Regions from separate parts of the Streptomyces sp. SAI-127 genome, predicted to be linked through region 2. Evidence: riboswitches for the same ligand, from Rfam matches in the RefSeq annotation. Region 2 holds a riboswitch; the other holds the start of a gene.
What was found. Region 2 has a riboswitch for cobalamin ahead of M2157_RS23315 (HoxN/HupN/NixA family nickel/cobalt transporter). Riboswitches for the same ligand answer to the same signal wherever they lie in the genome.

Region 1: it holds a riboswitch for cobalamin, as region 2 does, so the genes downstream of both, M2157_RS36830 (cobalamin biosynthesis protein) here and M2157_RS23315 (HoxN/HupN/NixA family nickel/cobalt transporter) in region 2, are expected to answer to the same signal.

Annotation. Positions count from the first base shown of each region.
Region 1 covers NZ_JARXYJ010000001.1:8,017,176-8,026,227, forward strand. Annotated here, with positions in the region: gene M2157_RS36815 (putative cobaltochelatase) at 1-466, opposite strand, end outside; gene cobN (cobaltochelatase subunit CobN) at 463-4,134, opposite strand; gene M2157_RS36825 (cobyric acid synthase) at 4,131-5,666, opposite strand; gene M2157_RS36830 (cobalamin biosynthesis protein) at 5,663-6,604, opposite strand; cobalamin riboswitch at 6,702-6,845, opposite strand; gene M2157_RS36835 (hypothetical protein) at 6,976-7,197, opposite strand; gene M2157_RS36840 (inorganic phosphate transporter) at 7,224-8,462, opposite strand; gene M2157_RS36845 (lysozyme) at 8,616-9,052, opposite strand, start outside.
Region 2 covers NZ_JARXYJ010000001.1:5,080,409-5,089,460, forward strand. Annotated here, with positions in the region: gene M2157_RS23275 (hypothetical protein) at 1-585, opposite strand, end outside; gene M2157_RS23280 (alpha/beta fold hydrolase) at 644-1,339, opposite strand; gene M2157_RS23285 (ATP-binding protein) at 1,374-1,892, opposite strand; gene M2157_RS23290 (helix-turn-helix transcriptional regulator) at 2,069-2,950, shown strand; gene M2157_RS23295 (DUF397 domain-containing protein) at 2,956-3,147, shown strand; gene M2157_RS23300 (hypothetical protein) at 3,157-3,432, shown strand; gene thrS (threonine--tRNA ligase) at 3,705-4,949, shown strand; gene M2157_RS23310 (nucleoside hydrolase) at 4,988-5,950, shown strand; gene M2157_RS23315 (HoxN/HupN/NixA family nickel/cobalt transporter) at 6,000-7,094, opposite strand; cobalamin riboswitch at 7,123-7,329, opposite strand; gene M2157_RS23320 (metalloregulator ArsR/SmtB family transcription factor) at 7,411-7,758, shown strand; gene M2157_RS23325 (PP2C family protein-serine/threonine phosphatase) at 8,870-9,052, shown strand, end outside.

The DNA of each region.
Region 1 (9,052 bases), 2.9 Mb from region 2:
TCGCGGCGGCGTCGAGGAGCAGGTCGACCAGATGGTCGTGGAGGAGGTTGACCTCGTCGACGTAGAGGATCCCGCGGTGCGCGTCGGCGAGGAGTCCCGGCTCGAAGGCCTTCACGCCCTCCGCGAGCGCCCGCTCGATGTCGAGGGCGCCGACGAGCCGGTCCTCGGAGGCGCCGACGGGGAGTTCGACCATGCGGGAGGGGCGCATGCCGCCGTTGCCCGCCTCGTGCGGACCGTCCGGGCAGGACGGGTCCGGCGCGGCGGGGTCACAGGAGAAACGGCAGCCGGGGACGACCGCGACCTCGGGCAGCAGCACCGAGAGCGCGCGCACCGCCGTCGACTTGGCGGTGCCCTTCTCGCCGCGCACCAGCACACCGCCGACCGCCGGCGACACGGCGTTCAGCAGCAGCGCGAGCCGCAGGTCCTCCTGGCCGACGACGGCCGTGAACGGAAACGGGGTACTCACTTCTCGTCACCCTCCAAGTCGCCCTCGAGCTCCAGGTACGTGGCCCGCAGCCGCTCCAGCGTGTCCGCGTCCGGCTCGGCCCACAGTCCACGGTCGGCGGCCTCCAGGAGCCGCTCCGTGATGCCCCGCAGCGCCCACGGGTTGGACTTCTTCATGAAGTCCCGGTTCTCCGCGTCGAAGACGTACTCCGCGCTGAGCTTCTCGTACATCCAGTCGTCGACCACGCCCGCCGTGGCGTCGTAGCCGAAGAGGTAGTCGACGGTCGCCGCCATCTCGAAGGCGCCCTTGTAGCCGTGCCGGCGCATGGCCGCCATCCAGCGCGGGTTGACGACCCGGGCCCGGAAGACCCGGTGGGTCTCCTCGCCGAGCGTCCGCGTCTTCACCTGGTCGGGCGTCGCGGAATCGCCCACGTACGCCTCGGGGTTGACGCCCGTGAGGTGGCGCACCATGGCGACCATGCCGCCGTGGTACTGGAAGTAGTCGTCGGCGTCGACCAGGTCGTGCTCGCGGGTGTCGACGTTCTTCGCGGCCACATTGATCCGCTTGAACGCCGTCTCCATGTCCCCGCGCGCCGCCCGCCCGTCCAGCCCGCGCCCGTAGGCGTAGCCGCCCCACACCGCGTACACCTCGGCGAGGTCTGCGTCCGAGCGCCAGTTGCGGGCGTCGATCAGCGGCAGCAGACCGGCGCCGTACGCGCCCGGCTTGGACCCGAAGATCCGGGCCGTCGCGCGCCGCCGGTCACCGTGCTCGACGGTGTCCTCGTCGGCGTGCGCCTTCACGAAGTTCTGGTCGGCCGGCTCGTCCAGGTCGGCGACCGTGCGGACGGCGTCGTCGATCAGGCCGACGACATGCGGGAACGCGTCCCGGAAGAAGCCGGAGATGCGGACCGTGACGTCGATGCGCGGACGGCCGAGCTCGGTCAGGGGAACGACCTCGAAGCCGGTGACCCGCCGCGAGGCCTCGTCCCACACCGGACGGCAGCCCAGCAGCGCGAGGATCTCGGCGATGTCGTCGCCCTGCGTACGCATCGCGGACGTACCCCAGACCGTGAGCCCCACGGACTTCGGGTACTCGCCGGTGTCGGCCAGGTACCGCTGCACGAGCGAGTCGGCGAGCGACTGGCCGACCTCCCAGCTCAGCCTGGACGGAATGGCCTTGGGGTCGACGGAGTAGAAGTTCCGGCCGGTCGGCAGGACGTTGACGAGACCGCGGGTCGGCGAGCCGGAAGGCCCCGCCGGGACGTAACCGCCGTCCAGGGCCTTGAGGATGTGTGCGATCTCGTCCGTCGTACGGGCCAGCCGGGGCACGACCTCGGTGCAGGCGAACTCCAGCACGGCGACGGCCTCGGGGAGTTCGGTCCCGAGGACGTCACGCACGAGACCGGGGACGGCCGTCACGTCCCAGGACACGGCCTCCATGCCCTCCGCGACCCGACGGCACAGCTGCTCCAGCAGATCGATCGCGTCGGCGGCACTGCGCGCAGGGCCTTCGACGAGGTCGGAGAGCTCGACCGGAACCTTCACCGGCGCACCGGGCTCGGCCAGCAGCTCCTTCTCGACCAGCCCGAAATGCTCCGCCAGCGAAGCCCGCAGCCCCGGCAGGGCGTTCGCCTGCCCGCCCCACACCTGCGAGGCGCGCAGCACGGCGAGCACCAGGTTGACCCGGGCCTCGTCGACCGGACCGCCGCCGAGGATGTGCAGCCCGTCCCGGATCTGCACGTCCTTGATCTCGCACAGATAGCCGTCGATGTGCATGACGAACTCGTCGAACGCCGCGTCGTCCGGCTGCTCGTCCACATGCAGGTCGTGGTGGAGCTCGGCCGCCTTGACCAGCGTCCAGATCTGGGCGCGCACGGCCGGAGCCTTGGTCGGGTCCAGGTCGGAGACGAGGGCGTACTCGTCGAGGAGCTGCTCCAGCTTGGCGAGGTCGCCATAGGTGTCGGCCCGCGCCATCGGCGGCACCAGGTGGTCGACCACGGTGGCGTGTCCGCGCCGCTTGGCCTGGGTGCCCTCACCGGGGTCGTTGACGATGAAGGGATAGATCAGCGGCAGTTCACCGAGCACGGCGTCCGGCGCACAACCCCCGCTGAGGCCGAGGCCCTTGCCCGGAAGCCACTCCATCGTGCCGTGCTTGCCCATGTGGACGACCGCGTCGGCGCCGAAACCGCCTTCCGATGTCGCAGCCTCGAGCCACCGGTACGCGGCCATGTAGTGGTGGGACGGCGGCATGTCCGGGTCGTGGTAGATCGCGATCGGGTTCTCCCCGAAGCCGCGCGGCGGCTGGATCATCACGACGACGTTCCCGAACTGGAGCGAGGCCAGCACGATGTCGTCCCCGTCGACGTACAGCGAGCCCGGCGGCTCACCCCACGCGTCCACCATGGCCTGACGAAGCCCCGGCTCCAGCTTGTCGAACCAGGCCCGGTAGTCGGCGAGCGGCACCCGCGCGGGAGCCGACGCCAGCTGGTCCTCGGTCAGCCACTCGACGTCGTGTCCGCCGGCCTCGATCAGCCGGTGGATGAGCTCGTCGCCGTTGTCGGGGTACCCCTCGACGACGTACCCGGCATCCCTGAGCGAGTCCAGCACCCGCACCGCCGAAGCGGGCGTGTCCAGGCCCACGGCGTTGCCGACCCGTGAGTGCTTGGTCGGATACGCGGTGAAGACCAGCGCGAGCTTCTTCTCGGCGTTCGGCTTGTGCCTCAACTCCGCGTGCCGTACGGCGATCCCGGCGACCCGCGCGGCCCGCTCGGGGTCCGCCACGTACACCGGGACGTCGTCGGGCCCCTGCTCCTTGAAGGAGAACGGCACGGTGATCAGCCGTCCGTCGAACTCCGGGATCGCGACCTGCATGGCCGCGTCCATGGGGGAGAGGGCGGCGTCCGACTCGTCCCACGCGGCCCTGGACGACGTGAGGCAGAGCCCTTGCAGCACAGGCACGTCGAGGTCGGCCAGCGCCCCGATGTCCCACGCTTCCTCGTCACCGCCCGCCGAGGCCTGCGAGGCGTGGGTGCCGCCGGCGGCGAGGACGGTGGCGACGAGGGAGTCGGCCCGGGCGAGGAGCTCGTAGAGTCCGGCGTCGGCACCGCGCAGTGAACCGCAGTACACGGGAAGGGCGTTGGCGCCCCGCGCCTCGATGGCCTCGCACAGGGTGTCCACGAAGGCGGTGTTGCCGCTGAGTTCATGGGCCCGGTAGAAGAGCACCCCGACGGTCGGGCGGCCGTTGTCCGGCGCGAGCGGGCCATGGACGCCGTACTCCGGCATCTTCTGCGGCTCGGCGAACCCCTCGCCGGTCAGCAGCACGGTGTCGGACAGGAAACGGGCGAGTTCCTCCAGGTTCGCGGGACCGCCCTCGACGAGGTACCTGAGCGCCTCGGCCACGACACCGGCCGGTACGGACGACTCGGCCATCAACTCGGCGTCCGGCACGCTCTCTCCGCCGAGCAGCACGGTCGGGACGCCGGAAGCCTTCAGCGCGGCGAGCCCGTCCTCCCAGGCCCGCTTGCCGCCGAGCAGCCGTACGACGGCGATGTCCGCGCCGTCGAGGAGCGCGGGCAGCTCGTCCGTGACGTCGATCCGGGTCGGGTTGCCGATCCGGTACTCGGCACCGGAAGCGGCCCGGGCCGCCAGCAGATCCGTGTCGGCGGTGGACAACAACAACACTGTGCTCATGCGGGCGCTCCCGGTGGAATGAAAGGCAGTCCTTGCGGCGCACCGGACTCGATGAGCCGCCACAGCGCGTCCGTGTCCGCGTGCTGTTCGATCAGGTCGCCGAGCCGGTCGAGCTGCTCCTCGCGCAGCGCGGCGAACGAGGTGTGGGGGGCCGGCACGAACCGGCGGCCCGCGGCGGCCGCCACCTCCCGCAGGAAGGCCCGCCGGAACCCGTCCGACTCCAGCGAGCCGTGCCAGTGGGTCCCCCAGGTCTGGCCGACGCGGCAGCCGTCCAGGCTGTGTCCTTTGTCATCAGAGATGAACGCTTCGCCCCCGTGGATGTCGGCGACCCCGTGATGGATCTCGTACCCCGCGACGTGCTCGCCGAGGGCTTCGCCCTCCGGCCGGGTCAGGGTCTTCTCCCGCGCGAACCGCACCCGCACGGGAAGGACTCCGAGCCCCTCGACGTGCCCCTGCCGGCTCTCGACCTCGTCCTCGATGTGCTCGCCGAGGATCTGGAAGCCGCCGCAGATGCCGAGCACCGGGCGTCCCTGCGCGGCCCTGGTGACGAGGGCGTCGGCCAGCCCGCGCTCCCGCAGCCACTCAAGTGCCCGTACGGTCCCACGGGTTCCCGGGATCACGACGAGGTCGGCGTCCGCCAGCTCCTCCGCCCGGTCCACGAACCGCACCACCACACCGGGTTCGGCGGCCAGGGCGTCCACGTCGGTGAAGTTGGACATCAGCGGAATCGCACAGACGGCGACCCGCAGCACGTCCTCGCCCACCGGAGGGCTCACCGCGGACTCCCGGACGGTCCCCCGCAGTGACACCCGCAGCCCGTCCTCCTCGTCGATCCCGAGCCCGTGCCGGAAGGGCAGAACGCCGTAGGTGTGGCGCCCGGTGAGCCCGTGCAGCATGTCCAGCCCCGGCTCCAGCAGCGAGACGTCCCCCCGGAACTTGTTGACGAGGAACCCGGCGACGAGCGCCTGGTCCTCGGGGGAGAGCAGCGCGACGGTCCCGAAGAAGGAGGCGAAGACGCCCCCGCGGTCGATGTCGCCCACGACCAGCACGGGCAGCCCGGCGTTCCGGGCGATCCCCATGTTGACGATGTCGGTACGCCGCAGGTTGATCTCGGCCGGGCTGCCCGCCCCCTCACAGATCACCGCGTCATACGTGCCCCGCAACTCGCCGAGACAGTCGAGCACGGTCCCGAGAAGCTGCTGCTGCCGCCCGCCGTGATAGCCGCGTGCGCTCAACTCCCCGACGGGCTTCCCGAGCAGCACGACCTGACTGCTCTGCTCACCACCGGGCTTGAGCAGCACGGGGTTCATGAGCGCGGTGGGCTCGATGCGGCAGGCCTGCGCCTGCATGGCCTGGGCCCGCCCGATCTCGGCGCCCTCGCGCGTGACGAACGAGTTGAGGGACATGTTCTGCGCCTTGAACGGCGCGACCTTCACCCCCTGCCGCACCAGCCATCGGCAGATCCCGGCGGTGACGACACTCTTGCCGGCGTCCGAGGTGGTTCCGGCGACGAGAAGACCCCCGCCACTCATGCCGTACGCCCCTTCACGAAGGCCCGCGCGGCGACACCGACGCTGAGCGCGAGCAGCCCGACGCGCCGTGACAGCCGTACGGCGCGCTCGATGTCGTACGTGGCGACGGCGCGCCCTCGCTGATTCAGCACCGGCCGATGCTCGACCCGCCCCGCGTACGAGAGGGTCCCGCCGAGCCGGACACCCAGCGCCCCCGCGAACGAGGCTTCGACGGGCCCGGCGTTGGGGCTCGGATGCTGGGGTGCGTCCTCCCGCCAGGCCCGCACGGCACCCCGCGGACTGTCACCGGCCAGGGCGGCGAGTACGGCGGTCAGCCGCGCCCCCGGCCACCCGGCGAGGTCGTCGAGCCGGGCCGAAGCCCACCCGAAGCGGCGGTATTCGACCGACTTGTGTCCCACCATGGCGTCGAGCGTGTTCACGGCCCGGAACCCGAGCAGCCCCGGCACTCCGGCGGCGGCTCCCCACATGAGCGCCCCCACCACGGCGTCGGAGGTGTTCTCGGCGACGGACTCCACGACGGCCCGCGCGATCCCGTCGGCATCGAGTGCCTGAGGATCGCGCCCACACAGATGCGGCAGCCGGTCCCGGGCCGCCTCGACGTCTCCGGCCTCCAGCGCCCGCCCGATGACCCGGGCCTCCCGCACGAGTGAAGTCCCGCCCACGACGGCCCAGGTGGCGGCTGCGGTGAGCGCGACGGAAGCGGTACGGGACGGACGTACGACGTTCTCCGCCACGGCACCGAGTCCCACCGCACCGCCCACGCACACGGCGGTGTGCAGCGTGCCCCACCCCCGGTGGTCCCGCCACAACACCCGCTCCACGGCGCCCGCGGCCCGTCCGAACGCGGCGACCGGATGCCCACGACGGGGGTCACCGAGCAGAAGGTCACCGATCAGACCGGCGGCGGAGCCGTACGCGAAGACGCGATCGGCACGCACCGGCTCAGCCGATCGCGGGGTCGTTCAAGTGCCTGGAACTGCAGGTGGATCGGCAGGCGAGCATCGCGTCATGTCCTCACTCAGGGTGTCCACGCCCTGGTTCGACGAGACCGGCGGCGAGAGTTCCTGGCTCCCGGGGCTACCCACCCCGGTGACAGTGGCGGGACCGCGCCGGATTCGCACCGGCTTCCTCTTCTGCCGCCGTATATGGCTCCGGCAGTCCACCACGGCCCTTCGAGAGCCGTCAACTTGCTTCTGACCTGCGGCGGGGGAGTGTGCAGAACCCCACATCGCCGGTCATGGAAGACGGCCGGGCGGGCACGGAACCCGAAGGTTCCGTGCCCGCCCGGCCGTCGAGTGACGGGGTGCCGTCAGGCCACGATCAGATAGATCCCGTATGCCACCGCCGCCGCGCACGCCGCGAAGCAGGCGTAGGCGCCGGTGACCGCGAGGGCGGCCGAGTCGCCCTGGGCGGTGGCCCGTTCCTGGCGGGACAGGCCCATGATGCCGAGGGTGAACAGGGCCACGAGGCCCACGGTGACGACGAGGCTGACGCCGAAGACGGAGCCGAGTGCTTCCCAGTCGATCTTCATGGTGAGGCTTCCTTAGTACTGCGGGCTCAGACGGCGGCCGGCGGGGCGGCCGGTTCCGTCGTGGCGGGCGGGGCCGGGATCGTGGCGGTGAGGACCTCGGTCACCGTGCCCGCGGGCGGCGGGGTCACGGCGGCGATCGCCGTGGTCACCACGCCGGCCGGCTCGTCGGTGTGGTTGACGTTGGACGCGTCCACGACCTCGCGCCGCGAGATCTTCCAGATCGCCGCGCTGGAGGCGACGAGGAAGACCGCCACGACCGCCGTACCCCAGTCGCCGAGGTCGGTGACCGACTCGGCCAGGGCGCCCACCAGGGCCGCCGCCGGGAGCGTCAGGCCCCAGGCGACGAACATGCGGGTGGCCGTGGACCAGCGGACGACGCCGCCCTTGCGGCCGAGGCCGGCGCCCATCACCGAACCGGAGACGGAGTGCGTGGTGGACAGGGAGAAGCCGAGGTGGGACGAGGCCAGGATGACGGTGGCCGCGCTGGTCTGGGCGGCGAAGCCCTGCTGCGGCTGGAGGTCGGTCAGGCCCTTGCCCATGGTGCGGATGATGCGCCAGCCGCCGAGGTAGGTGCCGAGCGCGATGGCGAGGCCCGCCGAGAGGATGACCCAGGTGGGCGGGTCGGAGTCGGGCGCGACGACACCGCCGGCGACCAGGGCGAGGGTGATGATGCCCATCGTCTTCTGCGCGTCGTTGGTGCCGTGGGCCAGCGAGACCAGGCCGGCCGAGGCGATCTGGCCGGTGCGGTAGCCCTTCGCGGCGGCCTTGCCGTCGGCCTTCTTGCCCAGGGTGTAGGAGAGCCGGGTGGCCAGCATGGCGGCGATGCCCGCGACGATCGGCGCGGCGATCGCCGGGATCAGGACCTTGGTGATGAGCGCGTCGCCGTGGACCGCGCCCATGCCCGCCGAGGCGATGGTGGCGCCGATCAGACCGCCCATGAGGGCGTGCGAGGAACTGGAGGGCAGGCCCACCAGCCAGGTCAGCAGGTTCCAGAGGATCGCGCCGACCAGGGCGGCGAAGATGACCTCGGGACGGATGCCGGTCTCGTCGACGAGACCCTTGGAGATCGTGTTGGCGACCTCCACCGAGAGGAAAGCGCCCACAAGGTTGAGCACGGCGGACATGGCCACCGCGACCTTGGGCTTGAGTGCACCGGTCGAGATGGTGGTGGCCATCGCGTTGGCGGTGTCGTGAAAACCGTTCGTGAAATCGAACGCGAGTGCGGTTACCACCACAATCGCGAGGATCAGCGAGAAGTTTTCCATTTACCCAGGCAATCGTTCGAGGTCATTGGCGCGTTGAACGTAGGTAACCTGGATGAACGGAAGGTGAACTGAGGCGGGCCGTGCGGTGACCGGAATCTTCCGCTACGGCTGTGCCGGACCTCTCGGCCCCCGCGCGACCCGTGCGCCCCACGGCTACGACCCCCTGGCGAACCTCCTCAGCTGATTCGCCGACCCGTTGAAGAGATTCTGGTCACCCGGCAGGCTGCCGCTGTTGTCGTACTGCCAGATCGTCCAGTACGACCATCCGGCGGGCAGCGCTCCCGTGTCCGCCGAGTTGTAGCGGGCCACCCACAGCGCGTGGTCGGAGGCGAAGGCGCCGCTGCCGCCCGTGCACGTGTTCCACCAGTGGGCGGTCGTGTAGATCACCGGACGGCGCCCGGTGAGCCGTTTCACTTCATCGCTGAACGACTTGATCCAGCCGACCAGCTGCGCCTTGGTCATGCGGTAGCACTTGTGCTTCTTGTCGTACGGGTTGTACTCGATGTCGAGCGCGGGCGGCAGGGTCCAGCCGTCCGCGGTCCAGGCGCCGCCGTTGCGTACGAAGTGCGCGGCCTGTGTCCTGCCCGACG
Region 2 (9,052 bases):
AGATCGCTCTACAGAGAGCAGGGACCGGAGAGCGGAGAGGCCGCGGGGAAGTGGCTTGATGTCCAGGTCGGCCAGTGCCAGTCGGGTCACGCGTATCGGGTGGCTCTCGGGTGCGTCCTGCGGCCGCTCGATGGCGTACCGGCGTATGAGGCGATCCGCCTCGGGACTCTCGAAGCTCAAGCGGGTACCGGAGGTGTCGGTGATGATCAGGTACGTGGTGGCGCCGCCTCGATAGGCCTCTTTCCAGGTCCGCACGCTCCGTAGGTGGTGCAGGTCGATCGTGCGGTGCCCGGTCCAGGTTCGCGCGGTCAGGAACCGCGAGGCAGGGCCGTGTCTGTGCCAGGGCTTTCGTGCCACGCAGAGGTGAGGCAGGGCGCAGCAGCCGAACCCGGCGATGACGCCAGCCGTCATGAAGATCGGAGAAGGATCTGCCAACGGCGCCGCGAGCAATGCCGGTACCACCATGATCACTGCCAGCCCCATCACGATGCAGGCAACAGCCAAGCGAACACGTCGGCGTGACGCAGGCTTTGGGATGACGGAGGCGTCAGGAACGCCCGCGTGGGTCGGTTGGTGATCCGCCATGAAGGAAGAGTAGGGGCCCCGCCATTGACGGGGGTCAAGCATCTGCCAAAACCGGCGATCAGCCGTGAATGGTGTTGAGGACGGAGGCAAGCTTTTCGGGTGCACTGATCATTGCCATGTGACCGGTGTCGAGATCGATGACGTCGGGCCGAAGCAGCGCTATGGATCGCTGCTGGAGTTCCTCGACGTAGCACTGGTCCCGCGTGAGGTGCACGTAGGTCCGGGGGATTTCGCGTCGGTAGCCGCTGAGGTCCACTGTCTCGCTCAGCAGGGCGGCCGAATCGTCGGCAAGCCGGTCCAGGACGGACGTGGTGGTCGCCTCGTCCATGTCGTTGCACAGCATTGCGGCGGCGCCCTCGCGGGTCTGGTGGTAGACGCCGTCGGCGATGGACTGCTCCACCAGATCCCGCACTTCGGGATCGATCTGGTCAAGGACCCGGGATCTGTCCGGCGGCACCACGGCCGACACGAGGACGACGTGGCGGATCCGGTTGGGTATGAGGTCCAAGACGCGCGGCATCGTGACTCCCGCGAAGGAGTGACCGACCAGTACGACGTCCCGCAGGTCCTTCGCCTCGACGTCCTCCCGGACCGCATCGGCGCAGTCGGCGAGAGTGACCGTGCCCAGGTCGACTCCGGCCCTGCTGCCGCGCCCGGGAAGATCGACTGCCAACGCTTCCGCACCGAGATGGGGGATCAGCTCGTCCCAGCAGTTCGCGCCGAAGCTTGCACCGTGGATGAGAACAAACGCCATGGTTGACCTCCTCGTCAATGACTTCAACCGAACCTTAAGTGAATTCAGTTTGGTTGTGGAGGTCTGCAGCAGAGCAAATAGGAGACGGGGCATGGATCGGTTGGGGTTGCTCACGCGGCGCATCGCACTTCCTCGGGAGGTCCAGTTCCGCCCATACCGTCTTGCCGACCGTGAGCCTCTCCACCGCCCAACGACCCGCCAGCACACGGACGATGAGCAGCCCTCGGCCGAACTGGTCGTCGGGGTGGGGCGGCCGGGTGCCGGGGAGGCGTTCTCCTCTCGGGTCGGTCACCGCGATGCGGAGGGCGGTGGCGGTGAGGGTCGTCTCGACGCGGAAGAGGCGGTCTCGTAGGCAGCCGTGCAGCAGGGCGTTCGTGCACAACTCGCTTGCCACCAGGGCTGCGTCGCCGGCGAGGGCCGGATGGCCCCAGTCGACGGCGAGTCCGGCCACGTGCCTGCGGGCGAGGGGGATGCTGCGCGGGTACGGGGTGTAACTGACTTCGTCGTGGCGGTCGTAGGACTTGGGCGGGCGGGGAGGGCAGGCGTCGGTCACGGGTTCCTCCGGGGGCTGGGAAGTCGGGGGTGGCTCCGCCGTGCGGGCAGCACGGTGCACTTCCGCCAACTGGTTTCGCTGAGCGAGCGGTCGAGTACTGACGGTAGCCTCTAGGGAAATTGGGCAGAAATCGAACAGGGCAGAAATATTGCTGGCCTTACCTAAGGAGGGCACGCGTGGCAGGCAGGAACCCCGACCGTGGGAAGACCATCACGACCGTTCTGGGGCGGCGGCTCGGTGGTGAGCTGCTGCGGATGCGAGAAGCGCGTGATCTCAGGCAGGCACATGCCGCGGAGGCGCTGACGGCATCCGTCACCAAGGTGGCGAAGATCGAGCGCGGGCAGGTGCCGTTGCGCGATCCCGACATCAGGGCCTTGTCCCATCTGTACGGCGAGACCGACGAGGCAGTTATCGGCAAGTTGCTCGCCCTCGCCAAGGCGGATCGGGAACGGCGTAAGGCAAAGGGCTGGTGGAACCAGTACCCGCAACTGACCGCGCAGATCGAGTACGTGGCCTTGGAGGACATCGCCACGGAACTCCGCACCTGGCAACTCGCCTTTGTGCCCGGCCTCTTGCAGACCGCCGACTACGCCCGTGCCCTCGCAGTCGGGAACGGTTCCTGGGACGACCTCGACGAGATCGAGACCTTCGTCGAGGCGAGGATGGCCCGGCAGGCGAGGCTGGGCGGCGAACGCCCGCTACAGCTTTGGGCGTTGCTTCATGAGGGTGCCGTACGCCAATTGGTCGGTGGTCGAGATGTCATGCGGGCTCAGCTGGAGCATCTGCTGGAGGCGGCGCACCTGCCCAACGTGCGGGTGCAGGTGGTCCCCTTCATCGTCGGCGCCCACCCCGGGATGACCTGTGCCTTCACCGTCGTCTCCTTCGCTGAGCCCGGTGCTCTGGACGTCGTACAGGTGGATACTTCGTCGACGAAGGTCTGGTTGGAGAGCGAGACTGACGCCGCGCACCACAACGCGACCTTCGATCGGATCACGCGGCTCGGACTCGCGCACAGCAACTCCGTAAGACTCATCGACGGCATCCGCAAGGAGATGTAGGGCCCGTGTCCGACTACGAGTTCAGGAAGTCCACGTACAGCAGCGGCGACGCGCACGGCGAGTGCGTCGAAGTCGCCCGCAACCACCCCCACACCATCGCCGTCCGCGACTCCAAGACCCCCGGCGGACCGATACTCCAAGTCGTCCCCGACACCTGGACCACCTTCATACGGTCCCTGCACCGCGCGCACCCCTGACCAGCCCCCATGACCTGGACCGAAGCCGAATACCTCGACCTCCTCCGGTCCGAGCGCCGCGCCTACGCCTGGGTGATGCACCACCACGGCGGCATGTCCCTGTCCGCGTCCCGGGCGGCGGCCCTGCGCTGCTACCCCTATGAACCGGCCGGCCACCCCTACCGCGGCCTGGTCTTCCACGACGAGGCCTGGCACTGGGCGATGAGCCGGATCCACGGGGAGCGCTACCCCGTCGAGCATCCCGAACTGGCCGATCCGTCCCCCGAGTACCGGGCCCTGACCTGATCCACTACTCCGCCAGGTTCCGACAGGTCCCGGCTGCACACGGACTCGACGTGCCAGAACGCCACCCCGCCCGAAAACCCTTCGCCCCACCCCCACCCCTCCCCTTACCCTCACCCCATGCAGCGCGCCCAAGCCATCCCCTCCATCACGACGACGCCGGAGCAGGTCCCGGCGCGCTGACAGCTGACGCAGTCCGAAGCCCCGGGGCGAGTGCCCCGGGGCTTCGTCGTTCCCGTCGGCTCCTCGCCCCCCCCATCGCGAGGGAGGACCCCATGAACCCCACGAACCACATCAACCCCATGCAGCATGACCACCGCCGACTCGGCCGTGAGCTCGAGCTGTTCGACACCGATCCGCTGATGGGCGCGGGGCTGCCGTACTGGCTGCCCGACGGGGCCGTCGTACGGCATGTCCTGGAGGAGTACGTCAGGGAGGCGGAGCGGGCCGCCGGGTACCGGCATGTGTACTCGCCGGTGCTCGGGAAGCGGGAGCTGTACGAGATCTCCGGGCACTGGTCGCACTACGGCGACGACATGTTCCCGCCGATGCGGCTGGGCGGCGAGGAGGTCGTGCTGCGGCCCAGCCTCTGCCCGCACCACGCGCTCATCTATCGGTCACGGGCCCACAGCTACCGTGAACTTCCCCTGCGGATCGCCGAGTTGGGCGGCATGTACCGCTCCGAACTGTCGGGCGTCCTCGGCGGTCTCACCCGCGTCCGCTCCATCCAGCTCAACGACGCCCACATCTTCTGCACCCCTGAGCAGGCCGTGGCGGAAGCCCGCGCCGCCCTCGGACTCATCCGGCGCGCCTACGACGACCTCGGCATCCGAGCGTCCAGGTTCCGTCTGTCCCTCCCGGGAGACTCCGGCAAGTACGTCGCGGACCCCGCGCTCTGGCGCCGCGCCACCGCCCTCCTCGAAGAGGTCCTGGACGGCATCGAGTACGAGTCGGTCGAGGGCGAGGCGGCTTTCTACGGCCCCAAGATCGACGTACAGATCACCGACCCCGCCGGTCGGGAGTCCACCCTCTCCACCGTCCAGATCGACTTCCACCAGCCCGAACGCTTCGACCTCCACTACATCGGCCCCGACGGCGGCAAACACCGCCCGGTGATGGTCCACCGCAGCATCATCGGCAGCGTGGAACGGGCGGTCGCCCATCTCATCGAGGCGCACGGCGGTGCCTTCCCGGTGTGGCTCGCCCCCGTACAGCTGGTGGTTCTGCCGGTGGGCGACGCCCAGGAGGAACGGGCCCATGACCTCGTACGGCAGGCCGAAGCGCGCGGCGTCCGGGCCGAACTCTCGGGCCCCGGCCACGGCACCCTCGGCGCCCGCGTCCGCGCCGCGCGCCTCGTGCCGTACCAGGCGGTGATCGGGGAGCGGGAGGCCGACGCCGGCTGTGCGGCCGTACGACTGCGGGACGGCCGTAGGCCAGGAGCGGTGCCGGTCGACGAGCTGCTGGAGCGGATCGGTGCCCGGGCCGGTGATCGCGGGGCCGAACTCTGGGCGGCTGCGTAAGGTCGGACCCGTATGCCAGTGACGAAAGGACCCCCGCCGTGACCGGTCAGCCCATCCCGGTGATCATCGACTGCGACACCGGTGTCGACGACGCCCTGGCCCTGCTGTTCGCCGTACGGCATCCAGGCATCGATCTGCGCGCGGTCACCTGTGTCGCCGGGAACACCGACGTCGACGGCGTCGTCCGCAACACTCTGACCGTCCTGGAGCAGGCCGGGGCCGGGGACATCCCCGTCGCCCGGGGCGCCGCGCGGCCGCTGATCGAGCCCGTGCGCACCGCGCAGCACGTGCACGGCCTCGACGGCATGGGTGACCTGGGGCTGCCCGCGCCGACCCGGGTGGCGGTGGACGTGGACGCGGTGACCCTGCTCAGGCGGGAGATCCTCGCCTCGCCCCGCCCGGTCACGCTGATCCCGACCGCGCCGCTCACCAACATCGCCCTGCTCCTTCGTACGCACCCCGAGGTGGTGCGGAACATCGAGCGGATCGTGTTCATGGGCGGCGCGGTGGCGACCGGGAACGCCACGCCGGTCGCGGAGTTCAACGTCTGGCACGACCCCGAAGCGGCCGCCGTGCTGCTCACCGCCGGGGTGCCGATCACCATGTACGGCCTGGACGTCTTCGAGCGGGTCGTCGTCCCCGCCGCCGACGTCCAGCGGCTGCGGGCGAGTTCGGAGCCCAGCCTGCGCATGGCCGGGGAACTCCTCGCCCACCGCGACCCGGCCACCTCCGGCGACCCCACCCCCACGGGCGGCCTCGGCGACGCGGGCGCGGTCTGCGCGGTCGTCGACCCGGACGGTCTGACCACCGAACTCCTGCCGGTGGAGGTGAGCCTGGCCCCGGGCCCGACCCGCGGCCAGACCGTCGTCGACCGCCGCCGCCGTCCCGGCGAGTCCGAGATCCACGACGGCGAACGTGAAGTGACGCTCGTGGACGTGGGGTTGGGCGTCGACGTGGAGCGGTACGTGAAGCTGTGGCTGACGGCGGTGGAGGGCGCCTAGCCGTGGCCCGGCCGCTCGCAGCGGGCTCGCAGCACCGGGGGGTGGTCCCTCAAGAACTGCTGACGCCCCACCGCTGCTCCACCTTCGCGAGCCGCCAGTAGGCGATCGCCGCCGCCCACACCACCACGAACAGGCCGACGATGACGTAGCCGACGTTGTCGAGGTCGATGTCGGCGATCCAGGTGGTGAGGGCGTCGGTGAGGTCGAGCTTGTCGTGCAGGACGCCGACGAGCTCGATCGTGCCGATGAAGAAGGCGACCGCGATGGACAGACCGGTGATGGCGAGGTTGTAGAAGACCTTGCGGACGGGGTTGGAGAAGGCCCACTGGTAGGCGAAGTTCATGAACGTGCCGTCGAGGGTGTCGAACAGGCTCATGCCGGCGGCGAAGAGCAGCGGCAGACAGAGGATGGCGTACCAGGGAAGGCCCGCGGCCGCACCCGACCCGGCCATCACCATCAGGGTCACTTCCGTGGCCGTGTCGAAGCCGAGCCCGAACAGGAAGCCCAGCGGAAACATCTGCCCCGGCCGGGTGATGGACTTGGTGAGCCGCCCGAGGATCCGGTTCATGAAGCCGCGCGAGTCGAGATGCTGCTCCAGCTCCTTCTCGTCGTACGTTCCCGCCCGCATCGCCCGGAAGACCTTCAGGATGCCCATCAGGGCGACCAGGTTGAGAGCGGCGATGAGATAGAGGAACGACCCGGAGACCGTCGTACCGAGAAATCCGAGCACCTGGTGGGTACTTGACCCCTCGTTCATGACCTTGCCGGCCAGCTGGGTGCCGCCGGCGATCAGCGCGGCGAGCAGGACCACGACACTGGAGTGCCCGAGCGCGAACCAGAACCCTCCGGACACCGGCCGCTTGCCGTCCGCCATCAGCTTGCGCGTGGTGTTGTCGATCGCGGCGATGTGGTCGGCGTCGAAGGCGTGCCGCATACCGAGGGTGTAGGCGGTGATCCCGAGTCCGATGCCGAAGGCCTTGTCGCCCACCTCGTAGTGCTCCGGGACGACCAGCAGGAAGAGGATGCCGAAGGCGACGATGTGCAGGGCGGCTATCGCGACCATCAGACCGACCGTCTTGACGGTGTCCTCGCGCCGCCAGCGGAAGGAGGCGGCGGCGGTCTCGGGCAGCGCAGGATCAGTCATACGGTGGTCACTCCAGCACCTCGTGGATGAACGCGTGAGCTGCCGTGGCCGGTCTCCTGGCTTACGGGTCGTGCGTTTCCCTGCCCGCCTTCCCGGCCTGATGGTGACGGCCAGTGGCTGTCCCGCGAGGGACGTGGGAGGGAAACTCCCCGATCACAGTGGCGAGGGCCGCACCGGACTGGACCTTTGAGGGGTCGTCACCGGCTTCCCGAGCACCACGGCCCGCCCACCGTAGGCGGGCGCGGGGTCTCCTGCATAGCTGCACACCTGCGCAGGTATGGAAGATCACACAGGGCTGCCTGCGAGGATGAGCGCCATGCACCTCGTCCCGGCCGACCGAGCCGACCGCCGCACGATCGACGGACACCGGGTGTGCGACGCCATCGCCGCGATCGGCGACCCGGGACACGTCCGCACCTGGTCCGACCGCTTCGCCCTCCTGGCCGACCCGAACCGCCTCTCCCTGCTCCTGGCCCTGCACCGCACCGGCCCGCTGGCGGTCTCCGACCTCGCGATCGCGACGGGCATGAACGACCCCGCCGTGTCCCAGGCGCTACGGCTGCTGCGGGCGGCCGGGGTGGTGGCGGGGGAGAAGGAGGGGCGGGTGGTGCGGTACCGGGTGGTGGACGAGGCGGTGCGCGGGCTGTTGGCGCAGGTGTCCTGAGCCGGTCGGGGGTACGTGCCGATCAGCGTGGCTCGCTGGGCGGTCGAAGGTTTCCACGTCGGAACGGAATTGGCGGCCCCCGCGTAGTGCTCGCCGTCGTCACCCACGAGGTTCGCTGCCAGAGCTGCTGCGAGGTCGGCCAAGGCTGCCCGGTGGTTGTACGCCTACGGGCCGGATGCCCAGACGCTGCTCAAGGTCATGGAGCCGTCGCTTCGCAGGCCGGCGTACGTCGTGTTGCGGCAGGGGAGCAGTGAGACGGAGTCCCGAGTGGAGCTGTGATGCAGTACAGCAGCGAAGTACAGCAACCTCAGCAACGGGGGCAGCGCGCCACAGCGGCCCGCACAGAAATCACAGCCACCTGTATGACCCTCCATGACCGATCGAGGCCGTGATGTGTGCACTGCGCCGCGAGAACCGCGAAACACCGGATGCCCGAAATGTGCACCAGGCATAGCATGAAAGCGGGTCGGCACACTCTCACGTGCGACCGGCCCGGAAGGGCGACCCCGGTGTGTATACGCCGGGGTCGTTGAAGCTCGGCGGACGCGGCCGGCCCAGCACGGCGTGATCGTTCCGCGGATGTCCGGAGGGGCGCGGCCACGGCGTCGGGGACCCGGCATGGCGCAGGATCGGCATTCTGGAAGCGGTCTGCGCGAACACCGCGACCGGCAGGCCGGCCACGGCCACCGTCGGCCCCCCTGTGATCAGGTCCGGTGGCCCAGACCCGGCCCGCCGACCGGTCGACCTCTCCCTGTCTCAGTCGGCCCAAGCCCCTTGTGGTGCACGGAATTCGGGGGCGACATGCTGCCCATGGCGCAATCGGCTCGTTGGACCGGTCGGCGATGCGAGCCTGTGCCGGTCGGCGGCGTCGTTCCACGCTGATCGCGGTTGCCTGCTGGTGGATCCGAGAGGGGCAGGGTGTGCGTTGCTACGGGCACCGCCTCGGGATACGTCGTCGGGGTTGTGCCGGCGGCGCCGTTCCGGCCGCCACCGCCCCGCATCGGCTGTGGGGTGGGACGAGGCCGGGGCACCGGACCGCCCGGCGAACACCGTGTGGACGCAGCCACCCCGCTGAGTTCCCCATGTCAGAGGACGAAGGAAAGCAGAAGCTATGACGGACCGTGGGCGTAGGCCGGACAGGGTCGGGGTGGACCGGTCCGAGGGGTTCGGCGAACGGCTGCTCGGGGTGCTGCTGGACCGCGCACACGAGATGCCGCCGGAGTTGATCGCCCCGCTCGTCGCGGAAGAGGTGGCCAGGGTCGGGGGGCGGGAGGTCTCCATCCTCCTGCAGGAC